Regions from separate parts of the Lysinibacillus capsici genome, predicted to be linked through region 3. Evidence: riboswitches for the same ligand, from Rfam matches in the RefSeq annotation. Region 3 holds a riboswitch; each other region holds the start of a gene.
The links. Region 3 has a riboswitch for S-adenosylmethionine ahead of metK (methionine adenosyltransferase). Riboswitches for the same ligand answer to the same signal wherever they lie in the genome.
Positions count from the first base shown of each region.

Region 1 (5,416 bases), 140 kb from region 3:
ACAACTAATAAGAAGAAAATTATTGTAAAAAGCGTCGAAATAGTCAGCTTGATCATAGCCAAAACCTCGCAAACGTTCTTTTAATTTTGGCTTCTAGCAAACGTAAATTAAATGGTTTGACAATATATTCATCAACACCGCCTTCATAAGCATTAAGCGCTGCCCCTTCAGAATTGCGTTCTGACATCATATAAATAATAAATTTCTTTTCATTGGGCATATGTCGTAAGATATGCAATATTTCTAAGCCATTTTTTAGAGGTAAAATATCATTCATAAGAATTAGATGCATATGCCCTGATTTATAATCATCCGATTGCAAAAAGCTATAGCCATCATCATAAACCTTCACATCTAAAGAAAAATAAGGGATATTTATTTGATTAAGCGTTGACTTTAATACTTGTCTAAAAATTGCATTTTGCTCAATAATACTAACTTTCACTAATTCAGTTGGTTGCTCACAGTAATCCTTTACCTCTGCTATACTCCATATCAATTGCTCATCCCTTAGTAACATCTGTTTATTTTTATTTAACAGCTCTTCAAAAATAACGTTATTATTTCTTATTTCTGTTATAGAGGCTTTTAATGTAATCTGTTGGAACTTCCGTTCTGCTTTTAAGATGGCAAATATTCGTTTTAAAAACGCCCTAGCTTCTACATCACTACTTTGTAAAAAGAAGATGCCCCAATGATCCCCATCGGCTAGTTGAAAAAGCAAGTCTGTCTTGCGTATTTTTGATTGTAAAAACGAGGTAACTTGATCATTTAGTGGTGTAGAATTAGCTGTTTTTAAAAAGACTGCTGTTATGGTAAGGCGTGATCTAATAACATTTTCTCGCCATATTTTAAAGTAACGTTCTACTTCATGTTCTTGCATGATATCATGGGTGAATTTTATATCATTCATTAGAATCACTCCATCTAGTTTTTTCTTATTATTACTTTCTATCATTTATTTCGTATATTAACAACATTACTATAGTAATAAATGTGACTAAACAATATCTAAACATAAATAGACGTCATAAAAAATACATAGTTTCTCATCAATTTAACTACAAATAAAAAAGAGTACATAAGTCGTTAAACTTATGTACCCTTTTTATTTGATTCTTATTTTACCGGTACTACTGCACCTTTCCACTCTTCTAAAATGAAGTCTTGGATTTCTTTAGATGTTAATACTTCTAATAATTTTTTAATTTCAGGTTTTGTTTCATCACCTGCACGTACAGCGATAATGTTAACATATGGAGATTCTTTATCTTCAAGAGAAATAGCATCTTCAATTGGGTTTAATCCGTTATCGATGGCAAAGTTAGAATTGATAAGCACTGCATCGCCTTCATCATTTTCGTACATTTGTACAAGCATTTCTGGTGCAGTGTTTGCATCGAATTTAAAGTTTTTAGGATTTTCTTCAATATCCTTTAATTCTGCTGCTGTTTTATCAATGCCTTCTTTTAATTTGATTAAGCCTTTAGCCTCTAATAATGACAGCATACGACCATGGTCAGATACTGAGTTAGAAAGTAAGATTGTTGCGCCTTCTGGCAGGTCTTCTAACGTTTTATATTTTTTTGAGTAAATACCGATTGGTTCAATGTGAACGCCACCTGCATTGACGAAATCATAGCCATTGTCTTTAATTTGTAGCTCTAAATAAGGGATGTGCTGGAAATAGTTTGCATCAATATCTTTTGACTCTAAATTTTGGTTTGGTAGAACATAATCTGTATACGTTTCAATTTCAAGGTCAATGCCTTCTTTAGCTAAGATCGGTTTTGCTTTATCTAAAATGACTGCGTGTGGTGTATTAGAAGCACCTACTTTTAATGTTACATTTTCTTTGCTATCTGTTTGATCACCTGATGCTGATTTTTCATCTTCTTTTTTATCTGTACCGCAAGCTGCTAATGCTAGTACAAGTATGGATAAAAATAATCCTGCTAATAACTTTTTCATTTATGACACTCCCTTTTATTTGTTTAAAATATGTTAGCGGTAAGAACCGAAATAACCTCTTTTTCTTGCTAGCGTTTATCAATTTTCTCGGTAATTAAATCACCAATCCATTGAATAATAAATACGACTACTAAGATCAAAATAGTTGCCATTAATGTCACATCTTGGCGATTTCGCTGGAAGCCGTCTAAGAAAGCTAAGTTACCAAGACCCCCTGCACCAATAATTCCTGCCATCGCAGTATAACCTACAAGAGCAACAGCCGTTACAGTGATACCAGAAATCAAGGCTGGTAATGATTCAGGAACCAATACTTTCCAAATAATTGTAGAAGTTTTCGCCCCCATTGAACGAGCTGCTTCAATCACACCTTTATCAATTTCACGTAACGCAATTAATACCATACGAGCATAAAACGGTGCTGCACCGATAATTAATGCAGGTAACGCCGCATTCGCTCCTCGAATTGTACCTAGTAAAAATTTCGTAAATGGAATTAATAAAATAATTAATACGATAAATGGAATGGAACGGAAAATATTTACGAGTGATCCTGTTAAAAAGTTAACGATTTTATTTGCCCATAACTGATTGGGACTAGTTAAAAATAGAACAATACCAATGACTAACCCAAGAATAAATGTCACAACCGTTGATATAGCTGTCATGTATAATGTTTCATACGTAGCTTGCCACATATTTTCCCAGTCTACATTCGGAAAGAGATTAGTTAGCATTTTCAATCACCTCCGTCTGTACTTCCACTGTATTTAAATAACGAAGGGCTTCAGTGACGTTTGTCTGAGAGCCATCAATTTGCACAATCAATGTACCATATGCACCATTTTTTGTTTGCGAAATATTTCCGTGAACAATACTTACTTCTACATCAAATTGTTTCACAAGATGTGAGATGACAGGCTGTTCTGTTTTTTCACCAACAAAAATAAGTTTGACAAGTTGCCCAGTTGGATAGTTTGTTTTAATTTGTGCTACCGTATCTTGTGTTTCCTTAGTGTCTGTAATTTGAGATACAAACTTCTTAGTAATAGCTGCCTGTGGGGCTTGGAAGACTTGCAATACCTCACCACGTTCCACAATTTCGCCTGCCTCCATCACCGCTACACGATGACAAATTTTGCGAATGACATGCATTTCGTGGGTAATCAGGACAATCGTTAAGCCTAAGCGTTCATTTATATCTACGAGTAAATCAAGAATAGCATCCGTTGTTTCAGGATCGAGTGCGGAAGTCGCCTCATCACATAGTAAAACCTCTGGATTATTCGCTAATGCACGTGCAATTCCAACACGCTGCTTTTGTCCACCAGAAAGCTGGGATGGATATGCCTTATCGCGCCCTTCTAAGCCTACAAGGGCAATCAATTCCTTCACACGTGCTTCACGTTGAGCCTTTGGGAAGCCTGCGATTTCTAGAGGGAATGCAATATTTTCGGCAACTGTTCTCGACCAAAGTAAATTGAAATGCTGGAAAATCATACTTACCTTTTGTCTAGCCGCTCTAAGCTTTTGCCCTTTTATCGATGAAAATTCTTGATTGTTCACCGTTACTGTTCCTGCTGTCGGTTTCTCTAAACCGTTTAATAAACGAATCATGGTACTTTTACCAGCACCACTATAGCCGATAATGCCAAAAATTTCACCTTTATTAATAGTAAGGTTGACGTCTTTGACTGCCGTTAATTCGCCATTTGCTGTTTTGTATTTCTTTGTAATATTTTGAAGCTGGATCATAGCGAATACTCCTTTTCTCATATAGAAAACCCCTTCACTCACAGACAAGTAGAAGGGGTCACGTATGATACGTTAAACCGTTCTCTCATCTTTCAAAGAAAAATCTTTGAGTGATTTGGCACCTTTTCACATTGTGATGGTTGCCGGGCTTCATAGGGCACTTCCCTCCGCCACTCTTCATAAGAGTTCGATATATTTAATGTTTTAGTAATATATTTGATACTTTACCACGCTAGTAAAGTTCAGTCAATTGATTTTTTTAACAATTCATATAAAAATGGTACGGATTGAAAGGCATAAATTTTTTCTGTCACTTTTCCGCCATCACTGATGAGTAGACATGGAACACTTTCAATTTGATGCTCATAGGCAATGTGTTCCAAAAAGTTGATATTTGCTTTCCCAATTTGTAGCTGTGGCAGTAATTGTTCAATAACGGACATCATTTTAGATGCCACTGCACATGTTCCACACATCGGTGTATATAAATAAAATGCAGTTCTCTCTCCCGACTGTTTAGCCGTTTCCCACTGCTCTGTTGACCATTCTTCCATTTACTCACGCAACCTTACAAAATATATTCATTATGGATTGAAAAATGTGCACGCAGTAAAATCATCGCTAGGACTTTTCTTGGTGTCGTTTCTACTTCCTTGTATGTTGGCATTGTGCGCAGATGCTCAGCTTCTGGATAATGTCTGTCCATTAATGCACGTAGCTTATCCCCAGAAGTATCTGCATCAAAAAAAGTAAATAGCTCACAGCCCTCATAGGGATCCAGTAGTTCTTCTAATTGATGCACACCAATTGTACCATTCGTACATAGTATTGTAACATTCTCATTCAAAATAGGCTCAATTTGTAGCTTATCTGAACGCCCTTCTACTATCAAGCATTTTCCCTCGAACATTACGCCACCTCCATTTAGAGATCCCCACTTATAAGTCATTATATAACAAAAAACGCCGGTAGTTGCCGACGTTTTTCGATTATGGCTTGTCTTATTCAGCGATCATTTCTTCGTATTGCTCTGCTGTCATTAGTTTCTCAACTTCTGATGCATCAGCAGGCTCAACAACGATCATCCATGCTTTTTCATATGGTGATTCATTAACGAATTCTGGGCTATCTTCTAAATCTGCATTTACTTCCACTACAGTACCTGAGATTGGTGCATATAATTCAGAAACAGTTTTTACTGATTCTACGCTACCGAATGGATCATCTGTTTTGATTTCGTCGCCAACTTGTGGAAGCTCAACGAATACGATATCTCCTAATTCAGATTGTGCGAAGTGAGTAATACCAATACGTACTTTTCCATCTTCTACTTTTACCCATTCATGTTCTTCAGAGTATCGTAAGTCTTTAGGTGTGCTCATGCAAAAAACCCCTCCATAAATATGTAATATATTCACTTTCAGTGTGCCATACTTCTCCTCTAAATACAAGGTTTAATACGGTTATTTCCAAGCTTGCTCAAAATCTACTTCTTTAAAACCTAAAGTAACTTTTTTTCCATCTGTGACGATGGGACGTTTAATTAACATACCATCTGAAGCTAATAACTCAAGCTGCTCATCCTCCGTCATTTCGGCTAACTTGTCCTTTAAGCCAAGCTCACGATATTTCATACCTGAGGTATTAAAAAATTTCTTCAAAGGCTGTCCGCTAGCCTGCCAAATAGCTG
Region 1 covers NZ_CP084108.1:3,742,544-3,747,959, forward strand. Annotated here, with positions in the region: gene LCP48_RS18535 (HEAT repeat domain-containing protein) at 1-56, opposite strand, end outside; gene LCP48_RS18540 (response regulator) at 53-913, opposite strand; gene LCP48_RS18545 (MetQ/NlpA family ABC transporter substrate-binding protein) at 1,120-1,971, opposite strand; gene LCP48_RS18550 (methionine ABC transporter permease) at 2,040-2,708, opposite strand; gene LCP48_RS18555 (methionine ABC transporter ATP-binding protein) at 2,698-3,726, opposite strand; SAM riboswitch class I at 3,809-3,912, opposite strand; gene LCP48_RS18560 (thioredoxin family protein) at 3,969-4,280, opposite strand; gene LCP48_RS18565 (toprim domain-containing protein) at 4,295-4,636, opposite strand; gene gcvH (glycine cleavage system protein GcvH) at 4,728-5,108, opposite strand; gene LCP48_RS18575 (arsenate reductase family protein) at 5,190-5,416, opposite strand, start outside.
Region 1: another riboswitch for S-adenosylmethionine. It lies ahead of LCP48_RS18555 (methionine ABC transporter ATP-binding protein); the one in region 3 lies ahead of metK (methionine adenosyltransferase).

Region 2 (5,416 bases), 830 kb from region 3:
GGTTGATCGATATGAACAACGTGTTTCCGATTTAAAAGCAAAACTAGATGAATCAATTGGAGACGAAACAGTCGCTGTTGTACGACTAAATGTAGCAGATAATACATTAGCGCTATTTGGCATTAAAAATCGCTACTCTGGCTATATTTACACAGAGACAGGCTTAACACCACATCCATTAGCCCATGATATGGCAGAGTCCCAAGAGGTCTTATCAGAAGAGGCTATCACGGAATTAGATGCGGATCATATCATCCTTTTCCCTTCAAACGGTACATGGGAGTCTAAAGAAAACCAAGAAGCTATTAAATGGTTAGATAGTACACTATGGAAAACACTCCCTGCTGTAAAAAATGGGCACGTCTATATCGCTGACCGCACATATTGGCAATCAGGCGCAATCACAGCCAATTTGCTAAAGTATGATGATCTAGAGAAATGGTTCGTCAAATAATTTTCAAAAGAAAGCTCTTAACGAGGGCTTTCTTTGGCTTAGTGTTAAAAAACAAAATAATCAATAGCACTTTTGTGAAGGAGAACATGGATAGGTGTTGTCACTCATCACTTCTTCACATTGAAATAAGTGCCTATTCTCTCTTTAATAGACTTTTTTGTTCCCTACTGCTAGTACGAAAGAAGAAAAGACACGTTAGCAGCATAGTTGATTGGAGTGGAGCCAGCGTCACTCCAAGGGGATTTAGTGTCACAGATGAGACCCTGGAGCGAACGTAAGTGAGTGAAGCGGCTCATCGGACGCCCCCTGGAAAGGACGCTGGCGGAGCGGAAATCAACCCCTTGCCTTGCTAAACGGGCTTTTTCTACTAGTCATATGATCTTTTTCAACAATATGAAGAACGCTCTTAATGAGGGCTTTCTTTGTGTTGTTATGCCAATTCAACACAAAGGGGTGAATTATCAATGGGTAACTTAACACATGTTTATACGTTACAAAATATCTCTTATGCAATTCAATCATCAAAAAAATTATTGATTAGTAGTGATTTCTATACACTTTTCATCGTAATGAATGGTAGTGGAAAACTAGAAATAGATCATGACACCATTCATTTTAGTGAAGAAAAGTGCATATTGATACCGCCAAATAACACGGTTAGTATCCACATTCAAAGTGAGCACCTTTGTTTTTATCAATTACAATTCAACATTGTCAATCTCAGCAATAGTCAGAATTCATATAGTCATTTTACAAGTATCATCGAACGACATCTTCTCCCCTTTTCACAATGTCATAGACTGCTAGAAGTCATCTATCAGAACCGGTTAGCGGAGCATGAACACACGATTTTTGAGCAGCATGTGCACTTTCAAGAGCTGATGTTATTGCTCTTACATCAAACCATACCCAAGCAGATGCAAAAAAATGATCGCCAATCTGTTGAGCAGTCCATTAACCATTTACATAAACATTTTGAAAAGGAGTGGACAGTTGAGCAGCTAGCACAGCTAGCTGACGTACCAAGGTGGAATTATACGCGCATTTTTAAAGATATTACGGGACAAATTCCCCTTCACTATTTAAATAACATACGTATTGAAAAAGCTAAGCAACTATTAATGACAACAAATGATCGAGTATTTGAAATTAGCCAATCTGTCGGATTTAATAATGAGTATTATTTCAATCGTCGTTTTAAAGAACATGTCGGCATCTCTCCAGGACAATATCGAAGAAATCAAAGCAGCCATCTACGTGTATTTGCACCATTCTTAGAAGATTTCTTTGTTGCGCTTGGGATTACGCCAATTGCTCAATTCAGTCATGCAAAATGGGGAAAACAAGACTATTTAGGTCTACAGGAAGTGCCAGATATCGATGTACAAAATAGAGAAATGGATCGACTCCTTTACTATAAGCCGACTTTAATTATGCTAGATTCTGGTGTAGAGCGTTGGGAATCCTTTCACCATTTAAATGAGGTAGCCCCCGTCTGCCATCTCTCACACCCTGGAGAGAATTGGCAATCTACTTTATTTAAAATTGCAGATCTAACAGGAAAAACCTCCTTGATGCAAGACGTAATCCTACAATATGAAGATAAAGTACAACAAGCAAAAGGAATTCTTAGCAAATCTGTTTATAGGCAAAGTGTGGCATTTCTCCGTATTTCAGCCATTGGCATTACTCTATACGCGGGCCCTGAATGTGGCTATACGGGCCCCATTTTATATCGTGACTTAGGTTTAATGCCACATTCACTAGTATGGAGTATTCCGCACAATCAACGTAAAGCACAACTGACATTTGCTCAATTGTTGCAATTAGATGCTGATCATTTATTTATTACCTTTGATAAACAACATTCCATTTATGAAAATGAGGAACGTGCTATTTTAAAAACTCCTACTTGGAAAAACCTAGCTGCCGTTAAAAGCAACTGTGTCTATGAAGTAGACTTTTTAACATGGATGAATTATGGCATTTTATCACATAGTAAAAAAATTGATGATGTCTTGAATGTACTTGGCTAAAAGGAAGCTTACTTTAGCTTCCTTTTTAAATGTTTGTCCTAAACATTGCACTGCTAATAACACCGAAAGCCGTTTGGCTACATAAGATAAGGTATCAGTTATAGGATAGGAGGAATGACCTTGTATTACAATCCTTATCCGTATTTTGTGCATCCCTATCATTATCCAACATCGCCTATCGCTAATCATTTTACCACTAGACCCTTTTCGCAACATCTAGCAATGCCGACCAATAATCCTTTTCCACCTATCGATACACACAAATTAAAAGCTTCAGCATCACGGATAAAGGCGATGATGCAACAAGCCCAATTACTTACGGATAAAATAGATAGCTCCCAACAATTCGCACATGATTTAATGAATGCTGCTCAACTTTCAAATAAAACAGAGGTTGAAAAATTAATCACATCAACAGGCATTACGGTGAAATTTGAAACAAACTATACACCAGACAGTTTTAGAATACGTCTTATTGATCATGATTGTTGTGGAGTCACCTTAAATTTGAATTGGTGAAAATTCCTAGTGAACTTGTAAACTATAAAAAACTATGCTAAAGTGTTTGTATTGTTATTTCTGAAAATTCTTATATTACTTTTCTTATCAAGAGAGACGGAGGGATTGGCCCGATGAAGTCTCAGCAACCAGCTAACAGTATGGTGCTAATTCCAATTGGCAAAATGATCAGCCTTGAAGATGAGAAGAAGAACTACCGTTGTTTCAAGCAGGAGTCCTCTTCTATTAGGGGACTCCTTTTTATTTACCACTATTTTTTACAGAAAGCAGGGAAATCGATGTCGAATGAACTTTTGCAAGCATTGGAATTATTAAAATCGAAACAGTGGGTTGACTTAACACATACTTTCGGCCCTAATTCACCACATTTTTTTATGTTTGAGGACGCTAAATTTGAAACATTATTTTCTCATAAGGATGGTTTCTTCGCTCAACAATTCACGTTCCCTGGTCAATATGGCACACATATCGACCCACCCATTCATTTTGTGCGAGATACTCGCTACTTAGAAGAATTAGAACTAAAAGAGCTTGTTCTCCCCCTTGTTGTTATTGATAAATCACAAGAGGCTGCGAGCAACCATGATTTTACATTAAGTGTAGAAGATATTCTTAATTTTGAGGACAAGCATGGAGAAATTGAATCAGGAACATTTGTTGCATTACGTACAGATTGGAGTAAGCGCTGGCCAGATAAAGAGGCTTTCAGTAATAAGGATGCAGATGGACATAACCATATCCCTGGCTGGGGTTTAGAAGCTTTACAGTTTTTACTAACAAAACGTAAGGTAAGCGCAATTGGTCATGAAACATTCGATACAGACTCTGCTGCTAATTTTCGTAAAAATGGCAAGCTAGATGGCGAATATTTTGTGCTTGACCAAGACACCTATCAAATTGAGCTAATGACTAATTTAGACAAGCTACCTGCGAAAGGCGCTATCATCTTCAATATCGTACCTAAGCCAGAAAAAGCATCTGGCTTCCCTGTGCGCTCATTTGCTATTTTGCCATAACATAAAAGTCGGTATAGCGTATACCGACTTTTATGTTTGTCCATTTCTTTTTTTGAATAAAAAGTAAGCAATAAGCATCCCTACAATAAATAAAAGGATAAGATAGATACTATAATGAGTTAAATAGTATCCAACAAATCGCCATTTCTCTCCAAGCATCTCTCCTAATGATATAAATGTGAACGTCCAAATAAATGCCCCTATATAGGCAAAAAGCGCAAACTTTCTATAAGGATAATTATTAATAGCCGCAATATATGCTGTCAAATGGCGTACTCCTGGAATAAAATAGCCAATTAATAATAGGGTAGGTCCTATTTTTGTAAACATCTTTTTCGTAAAGTCAATTTTTTGCTCTGTAATATGAATTCTAGGGCCATATTTCTGCAGTAACGGTAAGCCAAAACGATAACCAATATAGTAGCTTAAGGTAATGCCTCCAACCGCACCAATCATTGCACTGCCCAAAGCAGGAATGTGTTCAAGACTTTCTCGGTAAACACTATAGCCTACATAAGTTAGAAACACCTCATCAGGAAGTGGCACCCCAACAATACCTCCAATTAGAATCACGATAATCCCAAAGTATCCGTAATGTTCAATTAGAGACTGCACGTGATGTGCCATAAATCATCCCACCTAAAATTTATTAAAATCTACCTGCTATATATAGTGTAACCTCAGCGCTCTAAATGACTTGAAGCTGACGTAAAGCAAAATTGATACCGCCATCCGTAGATTTCTTTGTAACAAAATTGGCAGCTCTTTTTAGAGCTTTACTACCATTTCCCATAGCAATTCCTACTCCTACATACTCCAACATATCAATATCATTATCCCCATCCCCAAAGGCAATCGCATTCTTAGGGTCAATATTAAAATAATCAAGCACCGCTTTAATAGCTATAGACTTCGAAACATCCTGCTGTAATACATTCACAATATAAGGATGCCAACGCTGTAAAAATATATTCGAAAATTGGCTAGTATATCTTTTTTCTGCCAGCTCATCCGCATATAAACACATGAGAAAAACCTCTTCATCTACAATTCTTTCATTTATAAGTGGAAAATCCCGTAAAGATAAAGTTTCTTGCATCGCTCTTAAAGCTACTGGACTTTGTATGCTATTCATGGATAGCTGCTCTGTAAAAAATGTTAGGCTATGCTGCTGTTTCTGTGCAAAAGCCTGTACATTGTGGACAATTTCTTTGGCAATCGGAGTTTTATGTATGACAAGTTCCTTATGTTTCACATAGGCTCCATTTGCTGTAATAAAGGTTTCAATCCCCAGCGCTTTTAACTCATAGCACATAGATAAGGGTCTTCCAGTAGCCGCTACAAGATGGATTCCCTTTTCTTGCAATAGTTGAATAGCTTGTTTTGTACTT
Region 2 covers NZ_CP084108.1:4,439,116-4,444,531, forward strand. Annotated here, with positions in the region: gene LCP48_RS21985 (ABC transporter substrate-binding protein) at 1-454, shown strand, start outside; gene LCP48_RS21990 (helix-turn-helix domain-containing protein) at 919-2,490, shown strand; gene LCP48_RS21995 (YuzC family spore coat inner layer protein) at 2,605-3,009, shown strand; SAM riboswitch class I at 3,091-3,196, shown strand; gene LCP48_RS22000 (cyclase family protein) at 3,288-4,025, shown strand; gene LCP48_RS22005 (DedA family protein) at 4,056-4,652, opposite strand; gene LCP48_RS22010 (Cof-type HAD-IIB family hydrolase) at 4,714-5,416, opposite strand, start outside.
Region 2: another riboswitch for S-adenosylmethionine. It lies ahead of LCP48_RS22000 (cyclase family protein); the one in region 3 lies ahead of metK (methionine adenosyltransferase).

Region 3 (5,416 bases):
CTATTGCCATAATGATATAAGCTAATGCCATAAATGGTACAATAATTTGAGCAGCGTTTGCAATTGATTTAATACCACCAATGATAATAGCACCTAGTAACACAACAATTATAAGTCCTGTGATCCATGTATCCAAACCAAAAGCGTTTTCAACAGCACCTGCGATGGCATTTGACTGCACACCAGGCATCAAAATTAACATTGCAATTAAAGCAGCTACAGCAAAAATAACTGCAAACCATTTTTGACCCATTCCTTTTTCTATGTAAAAGGCCGGTCCACCACGATATTCTGTATCTTTCTCTTCTTTATAGATTTGAGCTAATGTTGACTCTACATACGCGGTAGCCGCACCAATGAAAGCGATTGCCCACATCCAAAAGACAGCACCAGGTCCTCCCATTCCAATTGCTGTCGCAGTACCAGCAATATTACCTGTGCCTACACGTCCTGATAATGCGATAGACATTGCTTGGAAAGAGGATATTCCCTTTTCCGATTTCTCCCCTTTAAACATTAAAACAAACATATCTTTAATGTGCCTTACCTGTAGGAACCTTGTGATAATTGAGAAAAATAACCCAATCAATAAGATACCATAAATAAACCATGGTCCCCATAAAATACCATTCAACTTCTCCACAATTACATCCATTTTACCCCTCCAATTTAAAATACCTTACTTTAGTTCATTATAGTATTACACTTTTCAGAAAATTACAATATTATTTTTGAGTAACAATATTTAAGTAAGTAACCTAGTAAATGGAAGGGTATAAACCTATTTAATTATATAACCAATTCTTCGAAGAGCATTATTAATAAAGTCTCGTGTATACATAAAAATCTCTTCGCGCTCTCCCTCATGAAATAAATTATGATAACAATTTGCCCATTCTTTAAACTGAAATTCTGTGAATTCCTGTTGATGAAGCCAATTTCGGGTGTGGCGAGTGTCCGTAATTTTATCCTTCTCAGCTGTCATAATGAGCATAGGCATATTTGGCATTTCACCTTTAGGCAGCATCACTAAATTTTTCATCATCTGCTGAAGCTCTCGGTACCATTTCACAGAAACAACCGACATGAGCGGTACCTCATCTTTCATTTCTTCTCTGCCTTCAACACTACGCGTTAATTTCTCTAATGTAATATCATGTGTTAGTTTCACATTGGCTGTTAACGCACTTAGACTTGTTAAAGCATTTGTTAATTTACCTGGTAATAGCTTTAGTTGCAACCAAGGTGATGTTAAAATAATGCCTGCACATTCATATTGTCTCTTTTGCAGTGTATGGAGGATTAATGTTGCACCTAGTCCATGACCTATTACAAAGGTTGGTAAATTATATGAAAAAGCATTCTCAATCAGGTTTCTTGTATACTTATTGTACAATTTGAAGTCTTCATCATGGACTCGAGCAAACCTTGCATTACCCCCATGATTCGGTAAATCCCCCATGACTATGTGGAAGCCTTCTAATCTTAATTTTTCTATCAGCCATGCATACCAACGGTGATTTTCATAAGCACCATGAAGAATAGCAATCACAGCTTTTGCTTGTCCATCAGCTTCCCATTTCCACATTTACATAGTCCTCCTAAAAAATAATTACACTTTGATTATATCGAAATAAATAGCATATTTTAATTTTATATTTCCATAAAGTTGCGTATTTGATACGATAATACTACATTATAGAAAGAAAAGAGGCGATTTTCATGATTTATCCATTTAAAGATAAAACGCCAAAGATCGATCCGTCTGTTTTCATTGCTGATTACGCAACTGTTACGGGCGACGTAACAATTGGCGCCGAAACAACCATTTGGTTTAATACGGTTATTCGTGGTGATGTTTCCCCAACGATTATCGGTAAACGTGTCAGTATTCAAGATCTTTGCTGTTTACACCAAAGCCCAAAATATCCGCTCATTATTGAAGATGAGGTAACAGTTGGACACCAAGTCACTTTACATAGTTGTACAATTCGCAAAAATGCCTTAATTGGTATGGGATCCATTATTTTAGACGGAGCTGAGATTGGAGAAGGTGCATTTATTGGGGCAGGAAGCCTAGTACCTCCTGGTAAAGTCATTCCTCCAAATAGTCTAGCATTAGGTCGTCCAGCAAAAGTTGTCCGAGAATTAAATGCTGAGGATAAAGAGGATATGGAACGCATCGTACGAGAATACGCAGAAAAGGGTCAATATTATAAATCAATTCAGAAATAAATAATCTACACAAAAAAATTAATACCAACGAAAAAATCCCTCGCGTTTTCGTGTACCGAATACGTTCACGAATCCTAGCGAGGTATTTTTTATAAAAAAACAAAAGGAGCAATATTGCTCCTTTGTTTATTAATACATTAGAATAATTTTTTAATGACTTCATTACTTTAGTTCAATAGTTTATAAACGTGCTTTTTCTCGTAACGCGTCTGCTTTATCAATTTGCTCCCATGGTACATTTAAATCTGTACGACCAAAATGTCCATACGCAGCAGTTTGTTTATAAATTGGACGACGAAGATCAAGCATTTTAATGATACCCGCTGGGCGTAAATCGAATAGCTCGCGTACCCATTCAACGATCTCGCTTTCTTTCACTCTACCTGTTCCAAATGTATCGACAGCAATCGAAACAGGCTGCGCAACGCCAATCGCATAGGCAAGTTGCACTTCAGCACGCTCTGCTAAGCCAGCTGCTACGATGTTTTTCGCTACATAACGTGCTGCATATGCCGCTGAACGGTCTACCTTGGTTGCATCCTTACCTGAGAAGGCACCACCACCGTGACGTGCATAACCACCGTATGTATCAACAATGATTTTACGTCCTGTTAATCCAGCATCACCTTTTGGTCCACCAATTACAAAACGGCCAGTTGGATTGATAAAGTATTTCGTATTAGCATCTAATAATTCACTTGGTACAACTGGTGCAATAACAAATTCTTTTAAATCTGCTTGAATTTGTTCAAGTGTTGCTTCTTCATCATGCTGTGTTGAAATAACAATTGTATCCACGCGAACCGGTACATTATTGTCATCATATTCTATCGTTACTTGCGTTTTACCATCAGGACGTAAATAGGCAAGTTCACCGGATTTACGTACTTCTGTTAAACGGCGTGCTAATTTGTGTGCCAAGCTAATTGGTAATGGCATTAGCTCTGGTGTTTCATTACATGCATAGCCAAACATTAAGCCTTGGTCACCAGCACCAATTGCTTCAATATCTGCATCTGTCATAGAGCCTTCACGTGCCTCTAATGCCTGATCAACACCTTGAGCAATATCAGGTGATTGTTCACCAATAGCCACAAGCACCGCTAAGTTCTCAGCATCAAAGCCATATTTACCTCGTGTATAACCAATTTCAGCTACAGTGTCACGAACAATACCTTTAATATCTACATAAGTAGAAGTTGTAATTTCTCCTGCTACTAATACTAATCCTGTTGTTACAGTTGTTTCACACGCTACACGTGCATTTGGATCTTCTGCTAAAATAGCATCTAAAATGGCATCCGAGATTTGGTCACAAATCTTATCTGGATGTCCTTCTGTTACACTCTCTGATGTAAACAGTCGACGGTTTGTCATTTGGTTTTCCTCCTAAATACTCTTACAATAAGTAGTTGTGTATGAATACGGTACTCATTACCCATGTCAAGTCCGCTCCTAAGGATTGAACTCTCAAGCCGTTACTGCTGCTTTTAACACGAGGATTTCGAAAGATCCGTCATTATAATAAGGAAAGAACTACATATACTTACCTTTACATTAATTTTTAACAATAAAAAAATCCTTTTCTCACGTTACTTTACATGAGGAAAGGAATAATGACTGCGTAACCTTTCACTCTTATCGTTCAAGGGATGTTCCCTTGCATCAGGTTGGCACCAACGCATGTCGTGAAATAGTTCATGCAGGTTGCCGGGTTTCACAGGGCCTGACCCTCCACCAGCTCGGGATAAGAGTATCCGTTCAATCTCATGTTACTGAAAAGGTCGAACGTTGTCAAATATTTTCTTATGTATTACTGTATAGAAAGGAAAGAACTTATTACACAAAAACTTTTCATACTTGGATGATGATGTAAATAGAAGCAAATTAATCCCTACAACATACCTAGCTACTTGTGGTAACATATGTGTGGCTCAATTTTCATGCCTAATTACAGTAGGATTGATGGTATTCTCCTCGAAAAACATTATTTTTTGTCAGTTTATTGAAAAGTGGTAAAAACTCTAAAATAATTTCTTAATTAGTATAGATTATTTAAGCAATTGTGTTATACTATTTTTGAAATTAAGAAAAAATCCCTCTAAATCAAGGGAATACTATAAAAAAGGATGGTATTTAATCGATGAATTCAGTAGAAATTGCAAACGAACTGAAGGAATTATTAAACGGCGGTAACATTAATGTTCAACTTTCAGTACCACAATTAGCAGAAAAAGCTACATCTCGTGGTGAAGCAATGTTAACAGTAGATGGCGCAGTTCGTGCAGAAACTGGCAAATACACTGGTCGTTCACCTAAAGATAAATATACGGTAGAAGAAGAAAGCACAAAAGATCAAATTGACTGGGGTAAAGTAAACCAACCAATTTCTTCTGAAGTGTTCGATAACCTATATGTAAAAGTAATAAAATATTTAAAAGAACGTGACGAGTTATTTGTATTCAAAGGCTTTGCAGGTGCTGACAAAGATTCACAATTAAGCATTCAAGTTATTAATGAATACGCATGGCACAATCTTTTTGCTCATCAATTATTTATCCGTCCAACAGCAGATGAATTAGCTTCTCATGTTGCTGACTTCACTGTCATCTCAGCTCCTAACTTTAAAGCAGATCCTGCGGTTGATGGCACTGCTTCTGAAACATTCATCATCGTATCACTTGAAAAGAAAATTATTTTAATTGGTGGTACAGAATATGCTGGTGAAATGAAAAAATCTATCTTTGGTATCATGAACTACTTATTACCACAACAAGGTATTCTTTCAATGCACTGCTCAGCAAACGTTGGTGAAGCTGGCGATGTGGCGTTATTCTTCGGTCTATCTGGTACTGGTAAAACGACGTTATCAGCTGATCCTGATCGTAAGCTAATCGGTGACGATGAACACGGTTGGTCTGATAATGGTGTGTTCAACATTGAGGGTGGTTGCTATGCAAAAACAATCAACCTTTCTGCTGAAAAAGAACCAGAAATCTACAATGCAATCCGCTTCGGCTCTGTATTAGAAAACGTAGCTGTTGATCCAGAAACTCGTATTTGTGACTATGACGATGGTTCACTAACAGAAAATACACGTGTAGCTTATCCAATCCAATACATCGAAAATATCGTTGATCCTTCTGTTGCAGGTCATCCAAAAACAATCATCTTCCTAACA
Region 3 covers NZ_CP084108.1:3,607,532-3,612,947, forward strand. Annotated here, with positions in the region: gene LCP48_RS17685 (alanine/glycine:cation symporter family protein) at 1-655, opposite strand, end outside; gene LCP48_RS17690 (alpha/beta hydrolase) at 782-1,588, opposite strand; gene LCP48_RS17695 (gamma carbonic anhydrase) at 1,723-2,235, shown strand; gene metK (methionine adenosyltransferase) at 2,416-3,612, opposite strand; SAM riboswitch class I at 3,871-3,989, opposite strand; gene pckA (phosphoenolpyruvate carboxykinase (ATP)) at 4,379-5,416, shown strand, end outside.

Region 4 (5,416 bases), 540 kb from region 3:
TTCTTTGGTACCTTCTAATATATAGTAAGCTAAACGACCTTCAACCGTTTTCGGAATATCAGCTTCCGTTTTTTCCTTCTTTTTATCTCGATAAAAATCTGTAAACACTGCTAATGTTTCATCATTAGTATTAAAGAGCAGGTCATTTGCGAGTTTGATTTCTTCTTCGGGGATGGATGCATAACGCTCCAATTTCTCTGTATTAACAATGGCATAATCTAAGCCCGCCTGTGTACAATGATAAAGATAAACAGCATTCAGTACTTCACGGCCAACTGGTGGTAAGCCAAATGAGATATTACTTACGCCAAGTACCGTCAATGTCTGCGGCAATTTTTCTTTGATGAGACGAATGCCTTCAATCGTTTCTAACGCTGAGCCAATATACTGCTCATCCCCAGTCCCTACAGGGAACATTAATGGGTCGAAAATGATATCCTCTGGTGCAATCCCCCATTTCTCCGTTAAAAGTTGATAGGAGCGCTCGGCAATTTCGAGCTTTCGATGACGGTCAACCGCCATTCCCTTTTCATCTATCGTTCCGACAACTAACGATGCACCATATTTTTTCACGAGTGGTAATACTGCATCAAATCGTTCTTCACCATCCTCTAGATTAATAGAGTTAATGATGGCTTTCCCTTGTGAAAACTTTAATGCTTCCTCAATTACTTTTTCATCAGTTGAGTCAATTACAAGAGGCACCTTAACCTTTTTTACAACCTCCTGCATAAAACCACGCATATCTGCTAATTCATCGCGATCAGGGTTGGCTAAACAAATATCAATAACATGTGCACCATTTTTGACTTGAGCACGTGCAATCTCTGCAGCCTCCTCAAATTTACCATCGATGATTAAATTCTTAAATTTACGAGAGCCGATTACATTTGTTCTCTCCCCAATAAATAATGGACGCATAGAATCGTCATACAATAATGGTTCAATTCCTGATACCGCATGACCATGTGTTTTTTCCGGTAATTGACGAGGTTTTTCATCTTTTAAGACCTCACGAATGGCTGCAATATGAGCCGGTGTCGTCCCACAACATCCACCTACAATATTAAGCCAACCTTTTTCTGCAAAACCTTTTAATTTTTGCGATAGCGATTCTGGTGATTCGTGATAACACCCTTCTTCATCTGGCAAGCCAGCATTTGGATAACAGCTAATATAGCCTGTTGAAAGCTCTGCTAATGAACGAATGTGATCCGTCATAAACTCAGGTCCTGTCGCACAGTTTAGGCCAACTGATAATGGTTTAATATGCTCGATCGAAATATAAAAGGCATCGATTGTTTGCCCTGCAAGCGTTGTACCCATCGGTTCTATTGTTCCTGAAATCATGACGGGTAGCTCTTTTCCCGTTGATGCAAAAGCGCGCTTTACGCCAAGTGTGCCTGCTTTGACATTGAGCATATCCTGACTTGTTTCTAATAACAAAACGTCGGCTCCTGCCTCAATTAATGCCTTTGCCTGTACATAAAAATTTTCCTCTAGCTCATCAAATGTAATACCACCTGTTACTGATAACGTTTTTGTTGTTGGCCCCATAGCCCCTGCGACAAAACGTGGCCAATCCGATGTGGAATAACGATCCACTGCTTGGCGAGCAATTTCCACTGCACGCTTATTAATTTCTTCTGCTTTTGTGCCAAGATCATATTCATTTAACACAAGAGGCGTCCCACCAAATGTATTTGTACAAATAATATCTGCGCCTGCCTCTAGGTATTTATGGTGAATTTTTTCAATGACATCTGGTCTAGTAAGCACAAGATTTTCATTACAGCCATCAAGTTCCTCGCCACCAAAATCCTCTGCTGCTAAATTTTCATTTTGTAGCATTGTTCCCATCGCGCCATCAAGAATTAAAATACGTTTCTCTAATTGCTCTTCAATCGAGTGCTTAGCCATGTATACTTACTCCTTTTTTCTGTTCATCCAATTGCTCTATATATTTCATCAACTCTAATGTCACATCGTAACGTAAAAATGGTGTAATAAGGTAAATCCCATTGAAATATTGCGTAGCCACTTCTACTAATTCTTTTGCTATGGAAATCCCTTCCAATGTCGCCCTTTCCTTATCTTCTCCACATGCTTTCATTCTTGTTAAGGCATCTTCAGATAATTTGATACCTGGCACTTCATGATGTAAAAATTCAGCACTTTTATAACTCGTAACAGGCATAATACCGATATAAATGGGAGCTTGTAAATGCTTTGTTGCCTCATAAATCTCTACAATTTTCTCTTTCGTATATACTGGTTGAGAAATGAAGTAGTCTGCCCCATGCTCAATTTTATTCTCCAAGCGTTTCACAGCACGTTCTAACACACGGACGTTTGGATTAAATGCAGCAGCAACTGAAAAATTTGCTTTTTTACGAAGTGGCTTACCTGAGAAAGAGACCCCTTCATTTAATTGCTTAATTAATTGGATTAGCTCCATGGAAGATACATCATAAACACTTGTCGCACCTGGGAAATCTCCTACTTTCGTTGGATCACCCGTAACGGCCAACACATCATGAATACCTAAAGCATTTAACCCCATTAAATGAGATTGTAGACCAATTAAATTACGGTCTCGACATGTAATATGAGTTAGTGGGCGTACACCATGTGAGCTCTTCAACAATGCGCCCATTGCAATATTGCTAATACGTGGAGAGGCCAATGAATTGTCTGCCATCATAACTACATCTGCACCTGCATCATATAATTGCTTTGCTCCTTCAAGGAACCCGTCAATCTCTAAATGTCTAGGTGTATCCAACTCTACTATGACAGAGCGTTCACGTTTAACTTTTTCATGAAGAGGCTCATACTTTGTTGGCTCCGCTTCCCGAACAATCTCAATCTTTTTAGGCTTCGCATGCTTCTCCTGAACCGGTGATAACTCTTCTAAATACTTCTTTGCTGCTGCAATATGTTTGGGTGTTGTACCACAGCAGCCCCCTATTAAGCGCACACCTTGATCACGCAATTCAACAGCCGCTCGACCAAAATAATCAGCCTCTGACTCATAAACGACACGCCCATCCTCTAAGTCCAGAAGTGATGCATTCGGGTAGGCCGACATAAATGCCTTATGAGGAAGTTCTACACCTTCAAATGCCTGAATTGTATGGTGTGGACCTAGTCGACAATTGACACCAACAATATCCGCACCTAAGACTTCAAGCTCATGGAGAGCATTATTTAAAGACACCCCATTTTGTAAAACACCAGGCTCATGCATAGAAACTTGTGCAATAATCGGCAATTTTGTTTTTTCTCGTAGCATCTTTAAGGTTGCTGTTAATTCTTCAAAATCATAATAAGTTTCAAGTAAAAGGCCATCTGGATTCCCTGCAAGTAAGACTCTTGCTTGTTCTTCAATAGTCGCTAATATTTCATCCAAGGTTGCATCACTTTTACGAATTCCCCGAATACCACCAATTGTTCCTAAAACAAATTGACCGCCATCAGCCGCTGCTCGTTTTGCGATGGTGATAGCAGCTTCATTAAATTGTTGAACACGTGATTCTAATCCATAGCGAGCTAATTTAATGGCATTTGCACCGTACGTATTCGTTTGAATGATGTCAGCACCAGCTGCAATATATTCTCTATGAATCTTTTCAATTAACTCGGGTCTCTGAACATTCATTTCCTCATGGCAATACTCCAATCCATAGCCGTATAGCACTGTGCCTATTGCACCGTCTGCCGTCAATACATGCGTTTTTAACCTTTCAAGCAATCCCATAAAATTAGCCTCTCTTCCTATGTCTCTATATAATAAAAAGCCTTCTTTCATAAAAAAAGAAGGCTTTAACGATTCATCATTGTTGTTCCTTCTCATCTTCGACTCAACGGTCTTCTGGATTTAGCACCTGACAATAAAGTTGGTTGCTGAAGCTTCAATGGGCCAGTCCCTCTGCTTCTCTTGATAAGAATTAAGTATGAATTTTTTAAATAATTAAAAGAATCATATCGTTTACTGACGAATGAGTCAAGACTATTTCACATAACAAAGTTTTTTTTCACTTAAAAACTTAGAAATTGGCAAGTTCCTTTGCAAGCTCTTCGCCAATTTTTTTCCCGTTTTGAATGCAAGCACCAATACCTACGCCAAAATATGAGCACCCTGCAATCGATAAATTAGGATATTTCTCATGTAATTCTTGTAGTAACCCTTGTAATGCCTCACGATGCGCTAGATCATATTTAGGCATTTGATCAATCCATTTTGTTACATTCATAACGGTTGGCTGCTCTTCTATTCCTAGGCTCTTTCTCACATCTTCTAAAGCAACTGCTGCCAATTCTTCATCCGTCATGGCACGTAGTTGCTCATAGGCTGGATTGATGCTCTTATAAAAGAGTCGCACAAGTAATTTATTTTCTTTCGATGTATGCTTCCATTTACGACTAGTCCAAGTTGCTGCATTACAAGTAACGTCTGAATTATGGGAAACAATATAACCTGTTCCATCTGCTGGCAATTTAGCATCTGGCACATCAAAACCTAGATAGATAGTAATCGCTGATGCTGTCGTAAATCGATCAAAATAGCGGTTTAAAGATTCATCCTGTAGCAGATTTTGGACAGTATCGTTCGGTAATGCTAAAACGACATAATCTGACTCAATAATTTCACCATTAGCTAAGGAAATAGTGTATTTCTTATCTTGTTTTTGAACATTTAAAGTAGTAACACCCTTGATAATTTCTACATCGGATAAGGTTTGTTCAAGTCGATCAATTAAAGAAGATAAACCTTTTTTAAAGGATATAAATTTTTTGTTCGCTGCTTTAACAAATTGCTCACGATTCGCATCAAAGCCTTTAATAATACTTCCATAATCATTCTTATAATCAATCAAATACGGTAAAGTAGAGCCAATAGAAAGCTGATGTAAATCTCCCGAATAAACACCTGCAAGGACTGGTGCAATTTGATTTTTCACCAGTTCCTCTCCTAAATAGTAAGTTAAAAATTCACCGATTGAACTTTCCTTTGTGAAGCTATTGTTTGGCAATGTTAAATCCTTCAACGCTTCTTTTTTTCCTTGCTCGGAAATAAGTGTACTTTCCTCTAAGGATGCTAAACTCATCGGTATTCCAAAAGTTGAATCTGCCGGAATAGCATGTAACTCATTATTCGTATAAATATAAGAAATACCTGTTTCGTTGTAAACTAGTTCCGCCTCAAAATCAAGTTCCCGCACGAGTTCCATAACGCCTTGATGACGGGCTACAATAGAATCAGCACCCGTTTCCATGATGAAACCTTTTTCATGTGCTGAATATAATTTGCCTCCTAAATATGTATTTTTTTCTATAAGCACTAGACGAACATCTAAATTATGTTCCTTTACTTGACGTTGCAAATAATGCATTGTACATAGTCCTGTAATAC
Region 4 covers NZ_CP084108.1:4,142,894-4,148,309, forward strand. Annotated here, with positions in the region: gene metH (methionine synthase) at 1-1,920, opposite strand, end outside; gene LCP48_RS20525 (bifunctional homocysteine S-methyltransferase/methylenetetrahydrofolate reductase) at 1,913-3,760, opposite strand; SAM riboswitch class I at 3,850-3,950, opposite strand; gene LCP48_RS20530 (protoporphyrinogen oxidase) at 4,050-5,416, opposite strand, start outside.
Region 4: another riboswitch for S-adenosylmethionine. It lies ahead of LCP48_RS20525 (bifunctional homocysteine S-methyltransferase/methylenetetrahydrofolate reductase); the one in region 3 lies ahead of metK (methionine adenosyltransferase).